DNA from 3 places in the Desulfitobacterium elongatum genome. Region 2 is predicted to be linked to each of the others. Evidence: riboswitches for the same ligand, from Rfam matches in the RefSeq annotation. Region 2 holds a riboswitch; each other region holds the start of a gene.
What was found. Region 2 has a riboswitch for cyclic di-GMP ahead of ACZ42W_RS10540 (chemotaxis protein CheW). Riboswitches for the same ligand answer to the same signal wherever they lie in the genome.
Positions count from the first base shown of each region.

Region 1: it holds a riboswitch for cyclic di-GMP, as region 2 does, so the genes downstream of both, ACZ42W_RS08465 (DNRLRE domain-containing protein) here and ACZ42W_RS10540 (chemotaxis protein CheW) in region 2, are expected to answer to the same signal.
Region 3: it holds a riboswitch for cyclic di-GMP, as region 2 does, so the genes downstream of both, ACZ42W_RS19020 (methyl-accepting chemotaxis protein) here and ACZ42W_RS10540 (chemotaxis protein CheW) in region 2, are expected to answer to the same signal.

Region 1 is NZ_AP038772.1:1,777,850-1,785,903, forward strand. It holds gene ACZ42W_RS08460 (gluconokinase) at 501-1,985, shown strand; cyclic di-GMP riboswitch class I at 2,127-2,211, shown strand; gene ACZ42W_RS08465 (DNRLRE domain-containing protein) at 2,448-8,054, shown strand, end outside.
Region 2 is NZ_AP038772.1:2,231,226-2,239,279, reverse strand. It holds gene ACZ42W_RS10560 (hypothetical protein) at 1-586, shown strand, start outside; gene ACZ42W_RS10555 (hypothetical protein) at 1,834-2,187, opposite strand; gene ACZ42W_RS10550 (hypothetical protein) at 2,205-2,327, opposite strand; gene ACZ42W_RS10545 (hypothetical protein) at 2,950-3,096, shown strand; cyclic di-GMP riboswitch class I at 3,152-3,236, shown strand; gene ACZ42W_RS10540 (chemotaxis protein CheW) at 3,319-3,747, shown strand; gene ACZ42W_RS10535 (methyl-accepting chemotaxis protein) at 3,774-4,925, shown strand; gene ACZ42W_RS10530 (acetate uptake transporter) at 5,601-6,263, shown strand; gene ACZ42W_RS10525 (hypothetical protein) at 6,542-6,694, shown strand; gene ACZ42W_RS10520 (MDR family MFS transporter) at 6,893-8,054, opposite strand, start outside.
Region 3 is NZ_AP038772.1:4,020,405-4,028,458, forward strand. It holds gene ACZ42W_RS19010 (flotillin family protein) at 1-281, opposite strand, end outside; gene ACZ42W_RS19015 (protease) at 299-823, opposite strand; gene ACZ42W_RS19020 (methyl-accepting chemotaxis protein) at 1,140-2,852, opposite strand; cyclic di-GMP riboswitch class I at 2,936-3,019, opposite strand; gene ACZ42W_RS19025 (helix-turn-helix domain-containing protein) at 3,208-3,543, shown strand; gene ACZ42W_RS19030 (tetratricopeptide repeat protein) at 3,933-4,583, shown strand; gene ACZ42W_RS19035 (DUF502 domain-containing protein) at 4,602-5,156, opposite strand; gene ACZ42W_RS19040 (zinc-ribbon domain containing protein) at 5,512-5,814, shown strand; gene ACZ42W_RS19045 (YitT family protein) at 5,924-6,784, opposite strand; gene ACZ42W_RS19050 (MarR family winged helix-turn-helix transcriptional regulator) at 6,993-7,433, shown strand; gene ACZ42W_RS19055 (uroporphyrinogen decarboxylase family protein) at 7,531-8,054, opposite strand, start outside.

The sequences.
Region 1 (8,054 bases), 450 kb from region 2:
TAAATTCGCTCCTGCTCGATAGGCGGCGTGTCACATCCTTGTGACCCGCCCCGCTATCTGGGGTGCAGTTTAGCCCAAGTTTGCTAACTGCTCGCGAAGAAACCTCGCATACTGTAATCGTAACTCACTTTGCAGAAGGCTTTTGTGATGCTTCGTAGAAGGACTTGAGCAGGCTTTACAGGATGATTGAGCTCATTCGTAGAAAGCCTCAGCAAAGTCAAGACTTGAGAGAAGCTCGAGCAATAATCTGAAAAACTACCCAAGGATTATGTTTTACATTAGTGAGCGCCTTCTAAGCAAGCGGCTACCAATCTTCGCGAAAAGTTCGTAGCGGAGACGGGGTGGAAACATGGACGTTTCCAACCGGCTATGAGTCAGGAGACGATTTAGCCGGGAACCCGTCGGAGCGAGAAACTTGAGCGATTAGATTGGTCCGCGCAGCTTATAGAGCGAACGGTGTAAAACAAAATCCTGGAGACATCTATACAAGGAGACTTAAAATGAACGCACAGATCTATCGTACAGCAACCCTCGGCGTCGACATCGGCACCACCGGCTGCCGCAGTATCGTTTACAATGATCAAGCCGAGCTCGTCGCAAGCTCTGAAAAACTCTATCCCACGAATTCCCCAAAAACCGGCTGGGCAGAACAAGACCCCAGCGTTGTCATAAGCAAAGTAGAGGAATCAATTCAAGAAGCTGTGGCCCGTGCAAAAGTCGGGGGCTATGAAGTGATGCTAATCAGCTTTAGTGCCGTCAACCACGGGATAATCCCAATGCGAGGCGGACAGCCTTTAAGGCCATGCATCATCTGGGCGGATAATCGTAGTACTGGAATTATCGAAGCGTGGAAAGAGGAAGGGCTGAAAGAAGAGTTCTATCAAAGAACCTGTTGCCCACTTCACCCTATGTATCTTCCTGGAAAACTCGCCTGGCTCAGACAGTTTGAACCGAGTGTCTTTGGAGAAACTGAGCGTTTTATCTCCTTAAAAGAGCTACTTTTTTACCGCTGGTTTGGTAAATACGTAGTCGATACCTCAATTGCGACAAGCTCGGGACTTTATAATGTTCATCAGATGACTTGGGACGAAGAAATTTTAAGACGCATCGGAGTACGAGCAGATCAACTTTCTGAGATTGTGCCAACGACTACAGTGTTTGAAGGATTGAAAGAAGAAGTTTTAATAAAACTAGGTTTGGACTCGAAAGTCAAAGTGGTCATCGGAGCGGGGGACGGGGTACTCTCCAGTTTAGGTGCTGGAGCGATTGACCCAGGTGAGGTTACGGTTATGATCGGAACGAGTGGAGCTGCACGGATTACGGTGGATAAACCCACTTTAGATCGATTGGGACGGACGTGGTGTTATTATCTGTCACCGAATGCTTGGGTTGTCGGTGGAGCAATTAACAATGCTGGACTCACGTTACAATGGGTACGCCAGAATTGGCTACATGGAATTAGTTTTGAAGAAGTTGAAAAACTTGCAGCTACTACGCGAACTGGATCAGATGGACTGATGCTTATGCCCTTTCTGACGGGTGAGCGCTCTCCAAATTGGAATTCCGATATCCGAGCAGCATTAATAGGGCTAGACTTTGCTCATGGACCAGGACATTTTGCTCGGGCTGCTATGGAAGGAGTGGCTTACAGGATTAGAAGCGTTTACGAACCGATTCAGGAGATGGCTGGAAAAGTGACTTCACTTCGGATTGGCGGGGGATTTATGGCTTCTCCAACGTGGGTACAGATTGTAGCAGACGTCCTAAATCAACCACTTGAAGCGCTCGGTGAGCCGCAAGGATCGGCTTTTGGAGCTGTTCTTCTTGCCTGGCTATCTTTAGGGAAAATCTCTGCTTTGAGCGAAAGTAGGCGTTTTATGAAGGTGGACCGTGTAATCAAGCCTCAAAAGGCACAGGTAGAATTATATAATTCAGAGTACATAAAGTACAAAGAACTCTATGATAAAATCTACGTTAGCTTGTAAGCTGCTTTAGAGAAAAGCCTTTAAAGATATCGCAGCAAAGGCAAATCTATATCTAATCTTCTTATTACGACACATTTCGCTAAAGGTGTATGGTATTCTGTTACAAGTTGGTTAAACAACCAAGTTGTAACAGAATTTTTTTAATTTAATAGGCAAATCCACTGAAAGGTGGAGACGCAAAGCTATGGGTCTAAGGCTATAGAGCTATGATTGCCAAGTTGCTGATTATGAGCAGAATTATAATTATGTTTTTAGCTTTTCTCCCAAATAGGAGAAAAGCTTTTTTTTATTTATTAAAAAGAAAGAGATTTGGAGGAAAGAAATGTTTGGGAAGTTCAATAAGAAGGTAATTAGTGTGCTACTGATGACTTGTTTTCTCTGGAATACCATATATTTAGATTTTGCCTTAGCAGGGAATTCCATTAGTACAAATGGTGAAAAAGGAAAATATTATGGTAATCCTTGCCCTTAAAGGAGAAAGTAAAAGATGTTTCCCTTGCTAAAGGGAAAACAGAAAAGCCTAAAAAGCTTCCACAAGTTAGTCAAAAGAAAAAACCTCACGAATTAAGTATTGCCAAAGGGAAAGAAATCATCGAGAAAAGAACTGAAAATAGCAAGACCTTTAAAAATGATCAAGGACAAAAAACCTTTCTCTATCTTAACAAAATTCATTTCAAAGATGCATCAGGGGCCTTACTTGACATTGACAACACTTTAGTGCCTGTGAAGGGCAATAATCTAACCTCGAAGACAGAGGCAAAGGGCGATTTAGTAGCCGAACAAGGTAAAAATCGATCAAAGAATGAAGCAGACAGCGAAGCAAGTGATAAAGCAAACATTAAAGGTGAAAATGTGAGTTCGGTCTATGAAAATAAAGCAAATGATTATAAGGTGCGTTTTCCAGCAATTATAAACAAGGAATTGCCGATTCAGGTCGAAAAGGGCGATGTTACCCTTAATCTTATTCCGTTAGAAGGGGATTACAGCCAAAGCGCAATTAACGAGAATGCTATTCTCTACAATGATGTCTTTGATGGAATTGATGTCCAATATACCGTTCTCAACACGAAAGTCAAAGAAGATATTATCCTTAATAATTACGTGGATAAAAACACGTTTAGCTTTGCAGTGGACACATCTGGTTTAGAGTTGAGGGAAGAGAGTGGATCAATATTCGGCTATGAAAAGGGCAGTACTACACCATCATGGGTGTTGTCTGCACCGTACATGATCGATGGCAATGGAGTAATTTCGGGTAAGGTCGAAATTCAGCTTGATAAAAATCTTTTTACTAAAGATCAGATTATAATCACAGCTGATAAAGAGTGGTTGGAAGCACCAGAACGCGCATATCCTGTCAAAATTGATCCTTCAATTACGCTTGGAAGCGAACAGCTTCAGGATACTACCGTGGAACAAGGTTCTCCAAACGTTTATACAGATAATCCTTATTCCTATATCGGCTATGATGATGGAATCAAAAGTGGTAATATAGCAAATTTTATTGAAGCTCATTTAAGGACTCGGACGTTCCTCAAATTCAATCTTCCAAATATTGGTGAGGACCAAGAAGTCAAATCTGCTTCCCTCCAAATGTACAAATATACCAGCTGGAGCAATACCTCTAGGGCTATCGAACTTCAACGTATAAAACAACCTTTCTCCATCTCGGGACTAACCTGGAATAACCAGCCTCAGGAAACCCAGTATGAGACGGAGACGACGATTGATGGCTCTGTAGGGTATGTGGGTTGGGATATGACTCAGCTGATGAAGGATTGGTATAGCGGAGCGCCCAATAATGGAGTTGTCCTGCGGTATACCTATGAGACCGAGCAGGCAGAGGTTTTTGCCTCAGCAGATAACACCTCTTTTCCAACTCCCTATGTCGAAATCACGTATGAGGATAGCGAAGAGATCGACTCGGATATGCCCTTGATTAGACCTGAAATTAATCTACGCCCATATGCCGCAGCGAGCAATGATGGGTTGCTTCAATTTATCGGCTTGACCGCAGATGGGATGGCAAAGCCACACACCATTTTGGAATACATGACTGTTCCTGATAATAGTGACGGCTTTGCTGGCAGTGTCGAACCGGATGGGAATTATGTCTATCCGGACTTTAATCCCGAAGATATCCCGGGGCTTGAGGAACTGATTTCGAATGGAGGCTCCTTCAATCAATATGCAACGAAAGAGAGTAACTGGCAAACAGAATTTTGGCCCACTCCAGAGAGGGACAAGCTCTTCCGCATTGAAGCCACCTCCTATGATGAAGAAGGAAATCCCAGCGAAACTGGTACCAGTGATAGCTTCCAGAGCTACCTTGTTCAGGGGAAGGACCTGCTTCCCAGGGTCATGCAATTTTACGGAATTAGTAACCGATCTCAGTTTTTAAAAGATAACAATATGAAAGATGATGCTCTCATGGAGAATAACGTCATCTTCATTCGTAATCCCCAACAAAATCAAGGGAAAGCCTATACAGCACCCGGCCCCTTAACAGATAAAGAAAAGAAACGCCTTGATGATCTTCTGATTGGACGGGCAAAACACTGTGTATTTGGGTTCGAACCCATAAACCTGAACACCGGGAATTTCTATTACACCGCTACGGATCTCGCCCTTTCTGAATGGGGTGGAGAATTTAAGATTGACAGAACGTATAACGCACTATCCGATCCAATCCAGGGATTATTCGGCAAGCGGTGGAGTTCTGAGCTCAACAAGTATATTGCCTTTATGGCCGATGGCTCAATTGCTTATGTTCGTGAGGACGGAAGTGCCATCTACTTTGACAAAAATTCGGACGGCAGCTATAAAGCTCCGATTGGACAGTACTATACTCTGACAAAGATTCAAAATGGATACAAAATCGAACAAAAAGACGGTACTGTGTATACTTTCTCCAAATCAGGATTAATGAAGACCATTGAGGATAAGAACGGAAATCGGACCACTCTGACCTATGATGAGTATGATTACCTTACCTCCCTGATGACTCCGTCAGGTAAGGTATTCCCAATTGTTCAAGATTCAGAAGGGCGGATTGTCTCTATCGGATTGCCCAACGGAAGTTTCCTTGGTTATGCTTATGATGAAAAGGGGAACCTAATCTCCTTCCAGGATGCAAACGGAGATGAAACCACTTATCAATACGATGACAAGGGACGTATGACATCGTTCTATGATCCGAATGGGAACCAAGTGATTAAGAATATTTATGATGATCAGGATCGAATCATTGAACAAGAAGATGCGAACGGGAAAACGATATTCATTAAATATTTTAACGGATATAACGAAACCACGGATAATAACGGGAATAAAACGGTTTATCACTTCGATTCCCAATATCGTATTACAAAAATTGTTCGACCCGATAGTAAGACCGAAGAATATTCCTATGATACAAAGAATAATGTCAAAACGTTTAAAGATGCTCTAGGAAAAGTCACAACGTATGACTATGACACACAAGGGAATCGCATTGAAGAGACGCGCTGGGATGGAGTATCCAAGACCTATGCCTATGATTCGTATGGAAACTTAAAGTCTGCTCGGGACTTTAACGGACAAACTACAACAATGTCTTATGATGGGAAAGGGAATTTACTGTCGCTTAAGCGCCCGGATGGGAGCTCTTTTGAGTATACCTATGATTCTCATGGGCAAGTTTTAACCACGAAAGATCCAGATGGTAATATTTCAGTCAATGAATACGACGGAGCTCATATTTCAAAAATCAAAGATCCTAAAGGGAACGTCTATCAGTATTACTATAATTACTTGGGACTTCCGGTGACGGTGGTGGATCCAGCAGGAAAAATAACCCGCTTGGCTTATAGACCATCAGGAGAGCCTTTAAACACTCAACTCCCCGACAATAGCATAAGACGATATATTTATGACCCGAATGGAAATAATACGTCAATTATAGATGGTAATAAAAATACGACCCTATTAAATTATGATCCCTTGAATCGTTTAGTTTCGGTTGAAGATGCGCTGGGTCATGTTACCTCCTTTATCTATGACCCCAATGGGAATAAGATTGAAGAAAAAGACCCTAAAAGCTATACCTTGAAATACGAGTACAATCCCCTCAATCAACTGGAAAAAGTCATAGACCAAGATAACGGGATCACACTTTATGAGCGGGATGCCTATGGAAATATTACATCTGTCACAGATCCTAATGGCAATAAAACGTCTTACTTCTATAATTATAAAGTGAACAAACCCGAGAAGATTACTTCCACCCTCGGGCAAATTACAACCCATACTTACGATAATGAAGGGAATTTGCTCAAAACCGTTTTCCCGGATGGAACGGTTAAGGAGTATAAGTATGACGAGCTTTACCGGGTTGAGGAATTAACAGATCCAACCGGAGTCAAGACGTATACGACCTATAACGCCCTCAACCAAGCCACGCAGATTCGGGATAGTTTGGGACGCGTCTACGCGTATGACTATGATGCCAATGGGAATATCCTGACAACACGAGATCCCTTAGGGTATGAAGTTCATTATACCTACGATTTGCACAACCTTCCTGTCACTATTATGAACGAAGAAGGAGAAACCACAACCTACAAATATAACAGCATAGAGAAACTGGAAGAAGTTATCAATGCCAATGGACAGAAGCAAGTATTTGAGTATGATAAAGCCGGAAACAGGGTTAAAGCCACAGATGCTAGAGGGTACTCTACTGAATATTTCTATGATCCTTTGAATCAGTTAACAGCCGTAAAGGATGCCCTGGATAATATCCTTCAATACCAATATGATCCTTCCGGACGTTTACAGAATCAGATTGATGCTTTAGGGAACAAGACGACATTTGATTATAACGGCAGGGGGTTGTCGATTCGCGTTCAGGATGCTCAGGGAAAAGCCGTACAGATGAAGTACGATTCCAATGGAAACAACACTGAGATATTAGACCCCAGCGGCGCAAGCCAGATCTATAGTTATGACAAGGGGAACCGCCTTGTTAAGATCACTGATTCGATGGGGCTGACAACCCAGTATTCGTACGACATCATGGGCCGAAAGATATCGGAAGAAGACAATGCAGGAAATCAATTCGGTTATCTCTATGATAAGTGGGGGCGGCTTATTGAGGGAAAAGATGTTATAGGTCGCTTGACGAAGTACACCTATGATTTGACAGGAAATCTTTTATCTCAAACCGAACCCGATGGTAATACCACGTCTTTCGAATATGATCTGAAAGACAGGCTTACACGAATTACGGATCCTGAAGGGAAAGCGACAAGGCTCGCTTATGATGGGCTTAACCAGCTCGTTTCAAAGGAGAGCTTTGGAAATCGTTTATACGAATATGCCTATGATAGCGTAGGGAATTTAACTCAGGAGAAAAATCCTCTTAAAGCAGAAACTGTTTATACCTATGATGAGAATAACAATCTCGTTGAAGTCAAGAATGCCAAGGGTTTCAGCAAAACATACGAATATGACCCACTCAATCGATTAGCTGCTTTTTGGGATGAACGTCAAGGTCAAACGTCTTATGCCTATGATCCCAATCATAATCTGATTTGGAAAGTCGATCCTGAAGGGAATAAAACTCAATACGCCTATGACGCACTAAATAGATTAGAACTTGAAGTCGATGCCCAGGGATTCGAAAGGCGTTACGGGTACGATAAACTCGATAACCTTGTGAGCCGAATCGATTCTCGAGGAAATAATACCGGATATGAATATAATCATCATGGACAAATTACAAGGCTGACGGATGCGCTTCAAGGGGTTACACAGTACCAGTATGATCTTAGTGATCAGCTCCTCGCTCAAATTGATCCTTTGGGTGCAGAAACTCGCTATACGTATGATTTGATCCACCGACTGACTTCGAGTACTGATCCCGAAGGATATATCCAGTATTTTGACTATGACGACTTAGGGAACTTGGAAAAGGAATATGATTCTGAGGGAAATATTACCTTGTCGACCTATGATAAAATGCATAGGCTTCTTACCGAAAAGAACACAGCAGGGCATTTAACACGTTATGAGTATAATCCATTCGGA
Region 2 (8,054 bases):
TCCATCAGCATTGGGAAACTTGGTAATAGGATTATTAATATTTTCTCAAACATTCTTAATGTATGGTCTAGTTGATCCCCTTGCTAGAATTGCTATCGTTCCATGGATACTGACAGCCTTTCCTGTACTTCTGATAGTAGTCGTTATCCAATTACGGATGGGTGATCTTGTTGGTGGTACATGCAACGGTTTATTAGGAGTTGTTCTTATGGGTCAGAATTTTGTGAAAGGGCTCATTGATTTATCCTTTGTCTTAGCGGGAAAATCTGTACCCCAAGGAATGATCATGGGCGGCTATACCGTTGATGGAATGGCCTATATAGTTGGTGGAGTTATATTACTTTTTGTCGGGTTTCTTGCTTGTTTCCAAAGTAAATTGGCTGCTTTAGCGGTTTGGGCTGCTGGAATTGGTTTCATATGTATAGGGCTTGCCAATTTTGGTTTTCCTCCAGTTCTCGGATTCATTGGCGTTTGTGGAATAATGATCATCGGGTTATGGTTAGTTTACTCTGGAATAGCTACTACTGTGAACTCTACTCTTCAAAAATTAGTCCTTCCTATGGGTAAACCTTTTATAAACATATAAGGATAATATTTACTCAAACGGATGTAGCTTAGTTTAGCGCGTCCTAACTAATCCTCTTAGAATTTTTGCACATTGAAAATATCCTTACAGGATGTGTTAACGATAACCTGTATTCTTTTAAAAATGAAAATGCAGACTCACGGGAAAGGAGGTGATATTGATATGTGTTTTCGTCCCCCCTCAACAGGCAAGGCAAAAAAGTGTCCTGCTTGCGGAACTTTAAACCCCGCAATAAAAAAAGAATGTGTAAAATGCAAAGCCCCTCTTGAAGATAATCCAGAGCAAACAAAAGAACAAAAAAACAAATAACTAAGTCAGGGTAAAATAACACATTTAAATTATTATAAACAAGGTTTACTCGATTCTTGATGATTAGAGTAAGCCTTTGTCATTAAATTGTCGTTATAGCTTTCTTAATCTGATTCTTCTTTTTCTTATCCCTGAGCCATTACTTCCTCGATCAACGCCTTAAATCCAGGTAAGGCTTTTTCAATGGTTTCATATGCTACACAATAAGCAATCCGTGCATAGATGGGAAAAGGTCGCAATTGAAAAGGCCTTGTCTTTGCTAAATAACCGTGTAACAATTGCCGCCGATATATAAGGAATTGGAAGATCTACTATGTATAGAAAGCTGAAAGAATATAACATCATTGTTGATTTATAAAGGGTGAATCTGGATCTCTGAATTAGATTAAAGTTTAAATGGAGGTTGAAACTATGGAATATAAATGGGCAGATCCTGCATTGGGAAACATGATAATAGGCTTATTAATATTTACTCAAGCATTTTTTTAATGTTTGGCAAAGTTGACCCATTAAGTAGAATTGCTCTTATTCCGTGGATACTGACTGCTTTTCCAGTGCATCTACCAGTGCATCTACCAGTGCATCTAATAGTAATGCTTATCCAGTTTCGAACGGGTGATTTTGATGCAACGGTCTCTTGGGAGTTGTTCTTATGGGGCAAACTTTTGTCAAAGGGATAATTGATTTATCCTTTATTCTAGCAGGAAGATCTGTTCCACTTACACTTGCTCCACTGTGTAATATGCATCAGATAATTCCATAAACTACAAGATGAAGTGGATAATTAGTTTTCATTTTCCTCCAAATAGAACATAATATAATAATAGGCCGCCCTCCCCAAAAACCTGCTTCGCTTTTGGGGAGGGCGGTCGGTGTAACTAGATGGGCGAATGCTCATTTTCTCTTGATAAACTGATATTAACTAATTCGCATTAGTTTTAAAGTCCTCTATGCCTCTCGCTCCGAGTTTGTAATCTACCTTGCAATGCCTCATCAATAAGACCAATAAGTTTTTCCTTATCTGCTTTTAAAGTACCCTCAATAGGCACATAATTGGAAGCATGGTCACTTGTAAAATGTAGGTTATTAAGCTCGATATTTTCAATCAGCATTTTTGTTTCTTCAAGACACTCAGTTTCATTCAGCACCTGAAATTTACCATGTTCAATATCATTGTACAAGTGCTGGTCTTTACCATTTATGCCGTTTATATTATTATTATCTTTTTTTGCAACAGAGCCAAAAAACAGGACAGCCAAAGCCGTCCTGTGAGATGTTAAATAATCAATCATGATAAGGATCTGTATTTTCAATTAGTTACGATATCCGTTTTTTCCGCTATTACTTTTGACTTTGGTGTTATTATTCCTGGTTTAGGATTATTTCCTGGTGGTACGAATTTTGTATTGTTGCTTTTATCTAAGGTTGCCATGTTTTAATCTCCTTTACATTAAATCTAAATTTAGTTTCTGCAAAAGGCAGAATTCTAAAACGTTAATTTATGCCATTAAAGTGATGGCAATAAGTAAGATTTTCTGCTGCTTCTTTGTCCTCTAGATTAATAGTTAATTGAATAGTAAAAATATTTCCATTGGAAGTGATAAATAAGTTTCAATGTTTCAATGTTTTAGGTCAAACCTTAGCACGGGTTCATCGGGCTAAGGTTTGACACTTATTTAAACATTTTTTTGCAACTGAGCCAATACTATCATTGCTAGTATTTCTTATCTGAGCATTAAATTAAAATAGTTAACTTATAGAGCTAACATCTCGAAACTATCTAAGGTTTAAAATGGGACACAAAGTTCTCACATATGATGATTCCTGTCCCACCCATCTCAGGGATCAGCCAAAAATGGGCTATTTTTCTTTGGCATAGAAAATGCAATGGAATATAAACGTTTGAAATGTGTAAAGATACTAAAGCAATGGTCTTTGATTTTCTCATGACAATAGTATGAATATAAGGGCTCTCACGAGTATCTTACCTCATTGGGGAGGGTAGCTAGAGTTGCAGAGTAAAAAGGCATCCTGATCGACCTTATATATACTTTTTGGACCGGATAATAACTTACCAGGAGGCTAATATCGCAACCTATAAATTGGCCAATGCTCTAATAAATGTAGGAATTCACAAAGTTGACCGTATTGCCCTCACCCTCCCTAAGTTTATTTTTTATGCTGTTAGAAAAGAGTTATAGCAATTATTCTTAAAATATAAGACATATTCTTATATTCTTATATGTTTAATTATAACGGTGACAATAGCAAACTTGGCTAAAGCCAAGGACGCAAAGCTATGGGCCTTCCAGGTTATGCTGATGGTTGCCAAGCTATCGAACGTTTTTTTTGTCGCTTTTTTATAGGAAAAGAGTCGTTTTTAAAAACAAAGATACCTTAAACAAAGAGAAGGAGGCACTTCATTGGATATTGATCAACTCATTGTTTTCACTTTAGGGGAAGAAGAATATGGAATTGATATTTCTTATACAAAGGAAATTATTCGAATACCACAAATTACGAAAATTCCCAACACGCCTGCATTTATGGAAGGAGTTATTAATTTACGAGGTAAAGTAATTCCGGTCATTGACCTTAAGAAAAAATTCGGCTTTTCGCAATCGAGAGAAAGTATTGATCATAGGCTGCTAATACTTGATTTAGAAGGAATCAATTTAGGAATTATTGTTGACGATGTTTCTGAGGTAGTCAAAATTGACGAACAAGTGATTGAAAAGCTTAGTACAGAAATTGCTACCATTGGAGGAAATAGTGTCCAAGGTATTGCTAAAATAGACCAACGATTAATTCTATTACTTAATGCTTTGAAATTTAAAAATGAGATTTTTTAGTTAATGATGAAAGGGAGTTATATTTTATGATTTCATTAAACGAATTAAATAGTTTAAAAACATTTGCAGAAATACAAGCAAATTTAGTAAAGAATAGACCCATGTATTTAATTACAGAAGGAGATAAAATAATTTGGAAAAATCCCTCTGATGTTTTTGATATAAATGTCTTAAGTGTCGGTAATACTATGAGTGGTCACACCAGTGCTGTTTTGGCCGCTTCTCAAAATAAGGTATTAAATGATAAAGTCCCGGGATCTGTTTTTGGAATAAGGTTATCAATAAATTCCATACCTATAGTTGATGAAGCTGGCAATGCTATAGGAGCTTTTTCTACTTTAAACCCTAGATTACATCCTATTACTGCTGCATTTGATAAGTTTGCCCCAATTTTGGTAGAGATGTTTCCAGAAGGTGTTATATTGTATATGACTGACTTACAGAAGTATATACACAAACAGTCTTCTAAACTACTTAATTTGCCAGTTAACGAAGTTGGTAATGAAATAAAAGCAGGTGATATTCCCTTCAGAACTATCCAAACAAAACAGATGGTTGTTGAAGAGGTTGATGCCAGTAAGTATGGACTACCGCTTTTAGTTGCAAGTTACCCCTTGTTTGATGAAGACAATGAAAATGAAGTTGTGGATACTTTTGGGATGGTTATACCAAAAAAGACAGCAGCTCAGTTGCGTGATATGACCGAAAATCTAGATAACGGTCTCTCAGGAATTTCTGCTGCATTAGAGCAATTAGCTGCCTCAGCAACACAAATATATACAAATGAGCAGGAACTTAACAAAGACATCAAAGAAATAATTAGTCTTTCAGACGAAATTAATGAAGTGTCAGTATTTATTAAGGAAATTGCGGATGAGACGAAAATGCTTGGATTGAACGCTGCTATTGAAGCCGCTAGGGCTGGAGATGCTGGTAGAGGTTTTGGGGTTGTTGCAGAAGAAATCCGGAAACTATCCGAACAGTCGAAGAGCACAGTTCCAAAAATCAAGAAACTGACAGATAGTATTAAAGCTAACGTAACTATAGTAAGCGAAAAGAGTGAAAGTTCCTTACATTCAAGTCAGGAACAAGCGGCCACTACAGAAGAGATAACAGCGAGCATAGAAGAAATAACTTCAATGGCAGAAGAGTTAAACAGTATTGCTAAGCAATTATAGGGAACCACTCTTCAACTCAAGAACAAAATGCGTTGGTGAGAGAATTTCTATCTTCTCAACCAACGCATTAAATATCTGTTCATCAAATTCTTAAAGCATCGTATCCCCAGAAATTTCGCCTTTATATAAATCGGTAACTGTCAAGATGGTTGTCGCATTTAATCCGAAATATCTTAGCACTTAACCCGCATGGCACCCTGACACTTTACGATTTCTTCAAGCAAACTGCTCCCTCAATTCCCGGGATTGAAACCATGCACATGCTTAGAAAAAACTAAGCAGGTCGAATGACTCCATTAGAAGAAATGGAGTTAATTAAACGTGCCCCTTGTGTCATGAATGTTGGATAGAAGTTATATTTAAAGAACATTTTCACCATATTCTGTTTACATTATTTAGTTGTTTTTTTGCAACAGAGCCCTTTTTTGCAACTGAGCCGTAATTGGAATGTTCCGAGTCTGAGTTCTAGTATTTTGTAATATATATCACTATTTATAATATTGAAAATATTTTAAATTTTCTATATAAATATAATTGGTTCTATGGTATCATTTGCAATAGAATTAAATCAAATTGGATTTAACTTTTTTAAAGGGGGTGTACGAAGATCATATAATTGCTAAATACTTATTCATTAATAATTTTAACGCAATAATTAATAGGGGGTTCTTGCAAATGAATATTCAAGAAGTAAAAATCAGTTATACTGGCGCAGATCCAACAGCGTTTGGCGTTTTAGGTTTATCTATGGTATGTTTCGTAGCTTCATCTGCCAAATTGGGCTTTACCGATCCTAAAGCAACCGGTTTGCTTTTTGTTTGGGCAGCATTACTAGGTGGTATTGTTCAAATTATGGCTGCAAACATTGACTTTAAAAAGGGCAACGTTTTCGGCGGAACAGTTCTCGGTGCTTATGGTTTTTTTTGGGTAGGTATGGCTCTTTCATGGGCAACTATGAACGGCATGTTTGGCGCAGGCATGAAAGCTGCAGTTGACCCTAAGATGTTAGGAGTAGTATTTGTTGGGTACCTTATTTTTTCTCTTTTTATTACTGTAGCTTCTTTTGAAGTGAACGTTCCTTTTGTAGTAATGTTAGTTCTAATTGATGTGCTATTTTTCTCTCTTGCTGCAGTATCATTTAACATGGGGCCTGTCACTGTGTTTGCTAAACTAGCTGGTTGGTCCGAATTTATTATCTCACTAGTTGGTTTCTATACTTCAGGGGCTATATTTTTTAAGAATTTCTATGGCCGTGATATCTTGCCACTTGGTAAACCGCTTAATATTATCAAGAAGGCAGCACCTACTCCTGTTCATGGTCAGAAAATTAGCGCATAAGGAAACCTACAATTGAGTTTATCATGACTCAAAATCGGCTCCCAACCTATACAATCAGAGGTCAAAGATTAATAGCTGAGAAACAAGGCAAATCGCCACTGTTTCTCAGCTATTTTCAGTAATACCAAAACTAAACCGCCCCCATCAACTTCAGCTTTTTCAAACGTTTTTCAGGAACAAAATGGAAGATTCTTTATTTAAAAATCCCAAACATCATTACAGTAAATCAGGAAATACTATTAGGGTAATAAGTTAGAAAAAATAAGGAGGCGTTCTTTTTGAGCAAAAATGAAGCAAGAAGAAAAGTTTTAGCAGATAAATATCCCGAGGTGGAACAACATTTTCAAAATATTAAACAAGGGATGAATGAGCCTCAAATAGAACGATTAGGGGAAACTAAGAAGGAACAAAAACAGCGAACCCAAGATTAACTTAACCCAAGTTAATCCGTTCCATCAAAACAGGAGGGCTGAATGGCTCTCCTGTTTTCACATCTTCCAAAGGTACAACTTGCATGTATGCAGCTCAATCAGCTCGTACCGCTTTATCTAAAATCAAATTAGGACACGTTGGCTTAACCTAAGTGTATTAGCCCGTTTACTCTTCGACAAGAAAATTTAGAAGGAAGCCTAGTTCACCTTTCCCTCGGCGATTAAATGCTTACGAGGCGTACTCGTGAGGTAATACGTGGATACTCCACAAACCAGTAAAAGACAAGACAAGGTCATAAACAGCAATAGACCACCTTGGTGCGCAAAAATTACTGCTCCGAGTATTGGACCAAGACTTTTAGACATACCCCAATTCATACTGAATATAGAAAAGTAGCGTGCTCGCATGTGAGCAGGTGCGATGATTGACAAAAGTTTGCTTTGATTCGGAAAAGTAATACACTCGGCGATCGTAAAGATAACCTCAGATGCAAATAATAACGGAATGACTCTGACCCAGGGTCCTAACCCATAACCAGCTCCCACGAAAGCAAAAAGGATATATCCGACGAGCAAGACAGACGGTGTGTGAAGTTTCTCTGTTTTCTTAGCGAGCCAAACCGCTGATAACACGACTATGATTCCATTCATCGTCATTAAAGACGTAAATATCGTTAGATAGTTGTCAAAATTAGCTTGAAGATATAAGGGGAAAATCGATTCCACTTGAGCATATAGCAAAGTAATTGGCATAGCGAGGAGGGTGAACTGGAACAAGAATTTATGCTCCTTATAAGAAATCCGCTCTAGTTTAGTATTATCTTCAACTGTGGATACTTGCCCATTTTCAGTTGAAAAAGTAGTGGCGCGTAATGTCTCAGGAATTAAAGCCAATACCAGTAATGCATACATAAACAGTGTGATAGCAGAAGCTAAGAACGTGAGGCTTTGGTTAATCTTTATCATAAGTAAACCTAGCATAGGACCTAGGGCTGCTCCCACATTTAAAGCAGTATGCATTAGTGCAAATACTTCGGAACGCTGTCCCTCTGGGACAATATCAGCAATTTGAGCGTTGGCAGCTGGAAAATAGAAAGAAGATGCTATACCGTTGAGCACTGAAACGAGGGCAAAGTGTAGGGGGGCAACAGCAAAGATATACCCAAGCATTGATACCCCTTGGAATAGTAAGCTCCATACCATTAACGGTTTTCGCCCATATTTATCTGCAAGTCCGCCGCCCCATATGTTAGTCACTACTCCCATCAAGGGAGCCAAGCCTAAAATAATACCGATGTCGTAAAGATTTCCCGTCTTATTATAGAGGTAAACGGCTAAGAATGGCCGAATAGCAAAACTT
Region 3 (8,054 bases), 1.8 Mb from region 2:
CTCGTGTAAACCTCCGGAGTGGACACATCGAGCTTACTTGAAAGGAGCGAAAGGAAATTCGATTGCTGGAAGACAGGTAGGATAAAAGCACCACCCCCACGCACGATTTTGATCCTGCGCCCTCCAGACTCATCTGACATTACATTCCTGCTGCCCAGGAAGGATCCTGTCACAATCATCGCCTCATCCGGCCCCACCGTTCTAAATCTTGCCCAAAACGTTAGAGCGAGTACCACAATAACACCTACGACAATCAATGGGATCACAATAAAACCTGGCATGAAATACCCCCTTGAATTTATTTTTGGTGCACAACATAGACAATACTTTTCTCGACCTTAGTCACAAAGATTTTTGTCCCTGTTGATAGCTCCCCCCCATACTGGCTTGACGCTATATGATTCGAATGTCCTGCGCCAACTTTGAGTAAAACTTCACCATATCCCTTCGCCGGAATAGCTGTAATTACCTCCCCTGTCAAACCGACTAAATCCTCCATGGAATAAGCGGTGGAATTCTCGCTGTTTCTCATGGGTTTCACATATGCGAAGTATATTAAGATCGATAACAAAATAGCTAACATTATTGAGATGACAACCACGAGTAGAGCAGTGAGCGAAGTATACCGAGTGAGCAGAACCCCGGTTCCACCAAAGATTGTTGTCCCGCTGACCAAAACCATCGGTTGCAGGAATTCGAGGTGGTCAAACGAAAGGGAGTGAAACAACCCATTAAATGCATCTCCAAGTAAATCCCCGAAAATCACAGTCACGAGGGCAAAGATAATCCCTCCAAATAGACATCCCCAGTAGATATTTACCAGCATATTTTCTCCCCCTTGTAAACCTCTGGACGAGAAGACTTCGACTCTCTATTCTATATTCCTACGATACCCTAATCATACAACATATTACATTCCTGGGAAACATCTTTCATTAGATACATAGAAAAACTCCTGCCTTATTTTCTTCAAGCAGGAGCTTTCATCTTATGACAAGAATCTCATCAGTATTATCCATCATTTTACGGATTATCCGAAAACCTCATCAAACCTTTTGTATTAAATAATTTATCGCAATAATATCTTTTGCAATCCGGGGAATGATACCTTTAATGGGATTCCGTGTAGAGACCCCATTCTAGATTACAAACTTGCTTATGACATTTTGAAGCTCAGATGCCATAGTGGCTAAACCTTGAGCTGACAAAGCAATTTGCTCCATCGAAGCTGTTTGTTCCTCGACTCCAGCGGATACTGCTTGAGCTTGGGATGCTGTCTCCTTACTAGTTATATCAACCTGTTCAACCGAAGTTACTATCTGTTGAGTGCCACTCGCTATTTGTTGAATCGTAGCCGATATTTCTTCCATTTGTGCTGAGACATTCTCTACAAGTTTAGCAATTTCACTAAATGACTGTCCAGCAAAATTGACGACCTCAATTCCTTCCTTTACATTTTTGACCTCATCTTCCATCGCAGTCACTGCCAAACCAATGTTACTATGATTTTGATTGATGAGAGCTGCAATTTGCGTTGTGGCTTCACGTGATTGTTCCGCTAGTTTTCGAACTTCCTCTGCAACAACCGCAAATCCTCTGCCATGTTCACCAGCCCTTGCGGCTTCAATTGCCGCATTAAGAGCGAGCAAATTAGTTTGGTCTGCGATACCAGTAATGAATTGGACTATATTACCAATTTCCTCTGAACTCGTTGATAGCTCAGTTATTCTATGATGTACCATATCCGTTCCTTCACTTATGCTATTCATTTGTCGGGCTACTCTATCTAAGGCATTTTGTCCAGCTTGAGTTGTCGTTAGCGTCTTCGCCATGGAATCTGTAATCTCGCTACCACTCGCGGCAGCTTCCTGAGTACTCGCAGATATTTGTTCTATAGCAGATGATGTTTTGTGAACCACACCCGCTTGTTTTTCAGTTCCCTGTGCCACCATTTCTATAGATGCCGCTATTTGATTGGCCGCTTGAGTACTTTCTTCAGTAATGGCATTGAGCTCTTCAGATGAGGCAGCTACCTGTTCAGAGGACTGGGCAACGTGCTTAACGAGTGCATGTAAATTTCCCTTCATTAGATTGAAGCTCGTAGCTAACTGACCTACTTCATCGTGATCTTTAATTATGACATCTACAACTGATAAATCTCCAGTTGCGACTCGTTCAACACTCGCCAAAACCTTCTTGATAGAATTAGCAATCAAATTAGCAATCAAGTATCCTATAATAAGACCTAATAAGGTAGCTACGATGGGTAAAGCACTAATTATTCTATTAGCCACTGCATTATCAAGATTATTTTCAGCATTAACCTCATCCGCATGCTTTACATTAAAATCAGCAAGTTCTTCCAACATGACATTTATAGTGTCGAGATGAGATTGAGCATTATTAGCAAAATATTCGTAAGCCCCTTTTGGGTCACCTTGATTTATATCAATAGCTTTTTGTCTTTCCGCCCTATACGTGACAAATTCTTTTTCTATCTTAGACACTCTTTCTTTTTCATAAGAGTCAGTAGCAAGTTCCAGGTAAGAACTATAACTTTTATCAAAGTTGCCTGACCTTCTTTTCATCTCGTTTTGTAGATTCTGTTGAGTAGCTTTATCCTGTGTCAGAAGATAATGAAAGAATGCTGACTCGCCGGCTCTAGACTGTGCCCGTGCATCATTTATATACTCTACTGACATTAAGGAATTTGAGTACATAGCATTTAATTGAGCATTTGCTTTGGTATTATAATAATAACCAACAAATCCGACTGTTCCTATGAACAAAGCCATTAGGACAACGAGCGATAATATCTTCGTCCTTATTTTCCAGTTTCTGAACCAATTCATTTACAAATTCCCCCTCTTATTAATTCGCAAAAATAAAAAGCCGCCATAAATCAAGCATCATGACGGCAAATTTCTATAACTCACTTTGTAACCCAGCAATTGTTAGCCTTACTGGACGACCTATAGCTTTTCGTCCCTGACCTTCACCAAGTTTGCCTTTATCATTATATCCATATTCGAATCTTAGTGTCAGAAAATAGAAATACCTTGTATAATACTTCAAAAATTTACAACATGCACTAAATTTAGTTAAATCATAACACTACAGGTTATATTTTTCAACATATTTATATAACTATTAGTTTATGAGTTATTTGTTAATATACCCTTACAATTATTGTGAGGAGTGATAAGAATGATAAAAATCAATAATATAGTTAGTAAGAACATTAGATATTTCAGAAAACTTAAAGGACTAACCCAAGAAATGCTTGCAGAGAAGGTCGAAGTAAGTACGGTTTATATTAGCTATATAGAGCGTGGAACAAAAGTCCCATCACTAGATTTATTAGGAAAGATTGCCGATGCTCTGGTAATTGATCCCGCCTTATTTCTAATTCAAGATAATGATTTAAAGAACTTAGAAATAAAAAGACTTGTATGCACATTAAGCAATTTGGATAAATCATCATTTCTATTTATCAGTGACGTGATTAATGCATTTTTGAAAATGAAAAATTCAAAGCTATGACTTATGAAATCTTTTTTAATATCAATGGCTTAAACTTTTAGTGTCATCGTCATTTCATTCGCCAAGCATCGGCTCTAATTCTCCATAGAATGAACTATAACGGGATCGACCTCTATAAGGCCAATCCCGTTATAGTTTGTGAGATAGAGTTCACTTAATGGTTACCGCTAATTCCGGAAAAACGACCGCACGTACCTCTGGGACTTCCACGCCCTGAAACTCCATTTCTTCAAGACCCATTGTTCATATTCACGACTAAGATTATAATAGATTAAATCAGATTAAGCCTAAGGAGGAAAACTAAGATACAAAAGAAAACCTTCTTCTTAATAATCCTTAGTTTTATATTGATATTCAACCTCGTTTCTTGTTCCCAAAAGTCTCAATCCATGCAAATTCCTGAAAACGCTAATCCAACTGCAACATCAAGCCAGGAGTCTAAAGAAGAATCTGATAGCACAGCGGCTGTTGAACCTAAACCGATAAAAGCTGAAGACAATAAGGAATCAAGAATAGAGAAGCAAGTTGATGCTTTTAAACCAGAAGAAAATCAAAGAGCTGTTGATCTATATGAGAAAGGCTTAAATCTATACTATGACCGCAAGTTCACGGAAGCCCTGGACCTTTTTAATCAGGCCCTGGCCATTGATCCTAAAAATTATCAAGCACTTAATGCTAAAGGAGCAACTTATGCGTTTCAGGGTCGATACAGTGAGGGAATTTCATTGATCCAAACAGCGATTCAAATCAAGCCAGAGTTTGTCTATGCACATTTCAACTTGGGTTTAGCCTATGAGCTTGCAGGGAATTATGATAAGTCGATCGAAGCGTATAAAGAAGCACTCAAGCTAGATGAGAAGGATGTTTGGAGTTATTATGGAATCGCAAGTATTTACGGACGCAAAGGAGATGTCGAGAAGGTCATTGAATGGCTTCGCCCGGCTATTGCCCTTGAACCTGAAGTCAAAGCAGTAGCTCGTGAAGAAAAGGATTTCAACCCAGTAAAAGGCGATCCTCAGTTCCTGTCATTGATTAAATAGTCCTGAAGCTTAGCTTCTCTAGATCAACCCAGCTGAAGCAATGAACTTTATCGCCTCTTCCGAGGTTGCATCTACTTCTTTCACATATTCTTTAGGGACAAGGATTAAATTTCCTGCCCACTGCATGGATTGCATTAGATAAACAGATACATATCCTTCTGGGATGAAACGATTATTTCCCTCGTTGGTGACAAAGCCCAGGAGCTTTACGGGTACATTTGGCAATTCGACAATCGCCAAATGTGAAAATCCTTTCTTATCTCCTGATAATGAATTAATGGTATCCTTAATAATTCCGTAAATATTTTTGATGACAGGAAGTCTAGCAAAAAGAGTTTCGACCAATTTTAGGAGTTGACTGGTAATCCAGTTCGATGCTAAGAGCCCCACCAAAAAGATGAGAGCCAGTGTAACTATCGCTCCTAGGCCAGGAAAGTAGAGCCCGACAGATTCCAGCAGCCCTTTAAAAACACCATCCATGATTTGATAAATTTTGTAGAGTATATATAACGTGATGACCACCGGGGCCAACGCAATGGCCCCTTTCAAAAATATACCAATGATCTTTTTCATAATTTGCCTCCCATTATTAAACTTACATTTTTTGGTTGATGAAATGACTTTGAACCATTATAACACTAGCTTAGACGCCTGCCCAGTAAGCTTCTGAGGGCGGGCTTAATCACCCTAAGATCCGCTCGTACAAGGCATTTGAATATTGTTCTAATATGTACATTCTCTCCACATATCTACAAATTGAAAATTTTATAAAATACATACAATTGTTGACTAAGATATAAATATTAGGTATAATGACTTAAACTCGTTAGTTTTTGTGGATGGAAACCTTCTCGATTGCCTGAGGCTTTGGGGAGCAAGGACACTTCCCATGCAACGGGTCAAATAAAATCTTGGAGGTTTTTTTCAAATGTTTGCAGACAAAGTGTTAACCTGTAAAGACTGTGGAGCTGAATTTGTATTCTCTGCTTCCGAGCAAGAATTCTATGCAGAAAAAGGCTTTACTAACGAGCCTGGCCGTTGCCCTTCTTGCCGTTCTGCAAGAAAAGCTCAAAGCCGTAACAACGGTTATTCTTCCCGTCCACAACGCGAAATGTTCCCAGCTGTTTGCTCTTCCTGCGGAAAAGAAACAACTGTTCCTTTCCAACCGACAGGCGACAAGCCGGTATATTGCCGCGATTGCTACACACCACGCAAACGGAATAACTGGTAAGATTTAATTTGATTTGCAAAAGAACCTTTAGGGAGAAATCCTTAAGGGTTCTTTTTTCGTATTAGCTTCTCGCACAGGACGAAAGCCGATTGTGCGAGAAGCTAATACTCTAGTGAATAGCTCTTTTCTTAAGGTTTCCGCCCATGACATCATGCACATCGTTAATCGTCACGAAAGCATTTTCGTCGACCTCTTGGATTATCCCTTTAAGTTTAGCCACCTCTAGTCGGGTCACCACAGCATAGAGAACACCCTTCATTTCCCCTGAATATCCCCCTTTTCCTCTGAGGTGAGTTACCCCTCGACCCAACCGGGCCATCAGGATTTCCGCGATCTCATCCTGTTTCTCTGTAATGATGAAAACTGCCTTTGACTCATCAAGTCCTTCTATCGTTATATCGATAACCTTATAGGCGATAAAGTAAGCAATTAACGAATACATCGCCCGATCCCAACCAAAAACCAACCCTGCACTACTTAAGATGAATATATTAAAAAACATTACAATCTCTCCAACAGAGAAACTTGTTCGTTTTGAGATGACGATCGCCACTATTTCTGTACCATCAAGAGAGCCACCATATCGAACAACAAGGCCAACTCCAATCCCAAGAAGAATTCCTCCAAAGACTGTCGCCAACAATGTATCTTGAGTTAAGCCGGGAACGGGATGAAGAACACTGACGCCTATCGAAAGCATTGTAATTGAGAACAAAGTGGAAATTACAAAAGTCTTTCCAATTTGCTTATAACCAATCAACAAAAACGGCAAATTCAGCAAGAAGATGAACACACCCAAAGGCACCTTCGTGAGATAACTTGCCATAATGGATATTCCGGTAACTCCTCCATCAATGATCAGATTAGGAACAAGGAAAATCTCAAGTGCAATCGATGCCAACCAAGCACCCATAAAGAGAAAGCAATACTTTTTAATTAAGTTTAAAATCCTATTTTTCCGTTTGACCATAATATTCCTCCCCATCATGTATTAGCTCATATCTATTTAATATATATTGATAACCAGACAAGACTCTGCCTGGCAAATTCGATAACATCCTAATTATCCTGTTATAATGGTATTCTTAATCTAAATAATGCCCTACTTGCAAGAATACTAAACAAAGGGTATCATATCATTAATTGTGTAAAAGAGGACAAACAGTGAGGTTAATTGTATGACTACCTTCCGCGAATATACAGGAAGTTCCTTTGGACATAAAGTAAATAAATCAGCCCGCCTGATAACACAACGACTGGGTCGGAACTTCAAAGAGAATAATTTCGATATTACCACGGAACAGTGGAGAATCCTTCTTTACCTTTGGCGAGAGGATGGGCAAACTCAAAACAGCTTAGCCGAATCCACAGGTAAAGATGAACCCAGTGTCTCTCGTATTATCAATACGATGGAAAAACATGATCTCGTTCAAAGAACCAGACACCCTCACGATCGGCGAACAAATCTTATCTACCTCACTGAAGCCGGAAAAAATCTTAAAGAGGGTCTTATGTCCATGGGACGAAAGACAAATACTCAAACGACCGAGGGAATTGATCTCGAAGAATTAGCGATCTGTATTCGTGTACTGGATAAAGTGATTAAAAATCTTTCTTAATAACCAACGTGAAGTCACTTCACTCAATAGAGTTTAAAAAAGGGTTGACATAAAAAGCAAATCACTTTCTATGTCAACCCTCTCATTTTGTCAAGGTTTATTTCCTAATATCATACTCTTCGACAAACTTATAAACCTCAAGTACATCAAGGGCTGAGAGACTGGTATCAAGAATTCCTGCACTGCTACCAAAGATATACCCTCCACCAGATAATGCTTTCTTTAGGAGTTCATCGGCTTTACTCGTACTACCGGAGTTAAACCATCCCAGATCATAGCCACCCATCAAGCACAGGTCGCTTCCAGCAACCTCACGTACTCTTTTTATATCCATTACAGGCTCTAACGAATGAATGCCATCAAAACTAAGCTCCTTCAAGTCTTTTAGTACTTGGAGGATATTTCCATCCGAATGAAAAAAAATCGGAACTTTGTCCCTGCTTGATTTTGAGTCATATCGAGATAACGAACGAACTAATTCCTCGAGATAAGGAAAAAATAATTCTCGCATCGTTTGCGGAGAAATGTAAAGTCCTTGGTTATAGGCGATATCATCTGCGATAAGGATTCCATGAGCTCCGGATTTCAACGCTGCCTGCCCTAACTTCAAACTATTAGAAA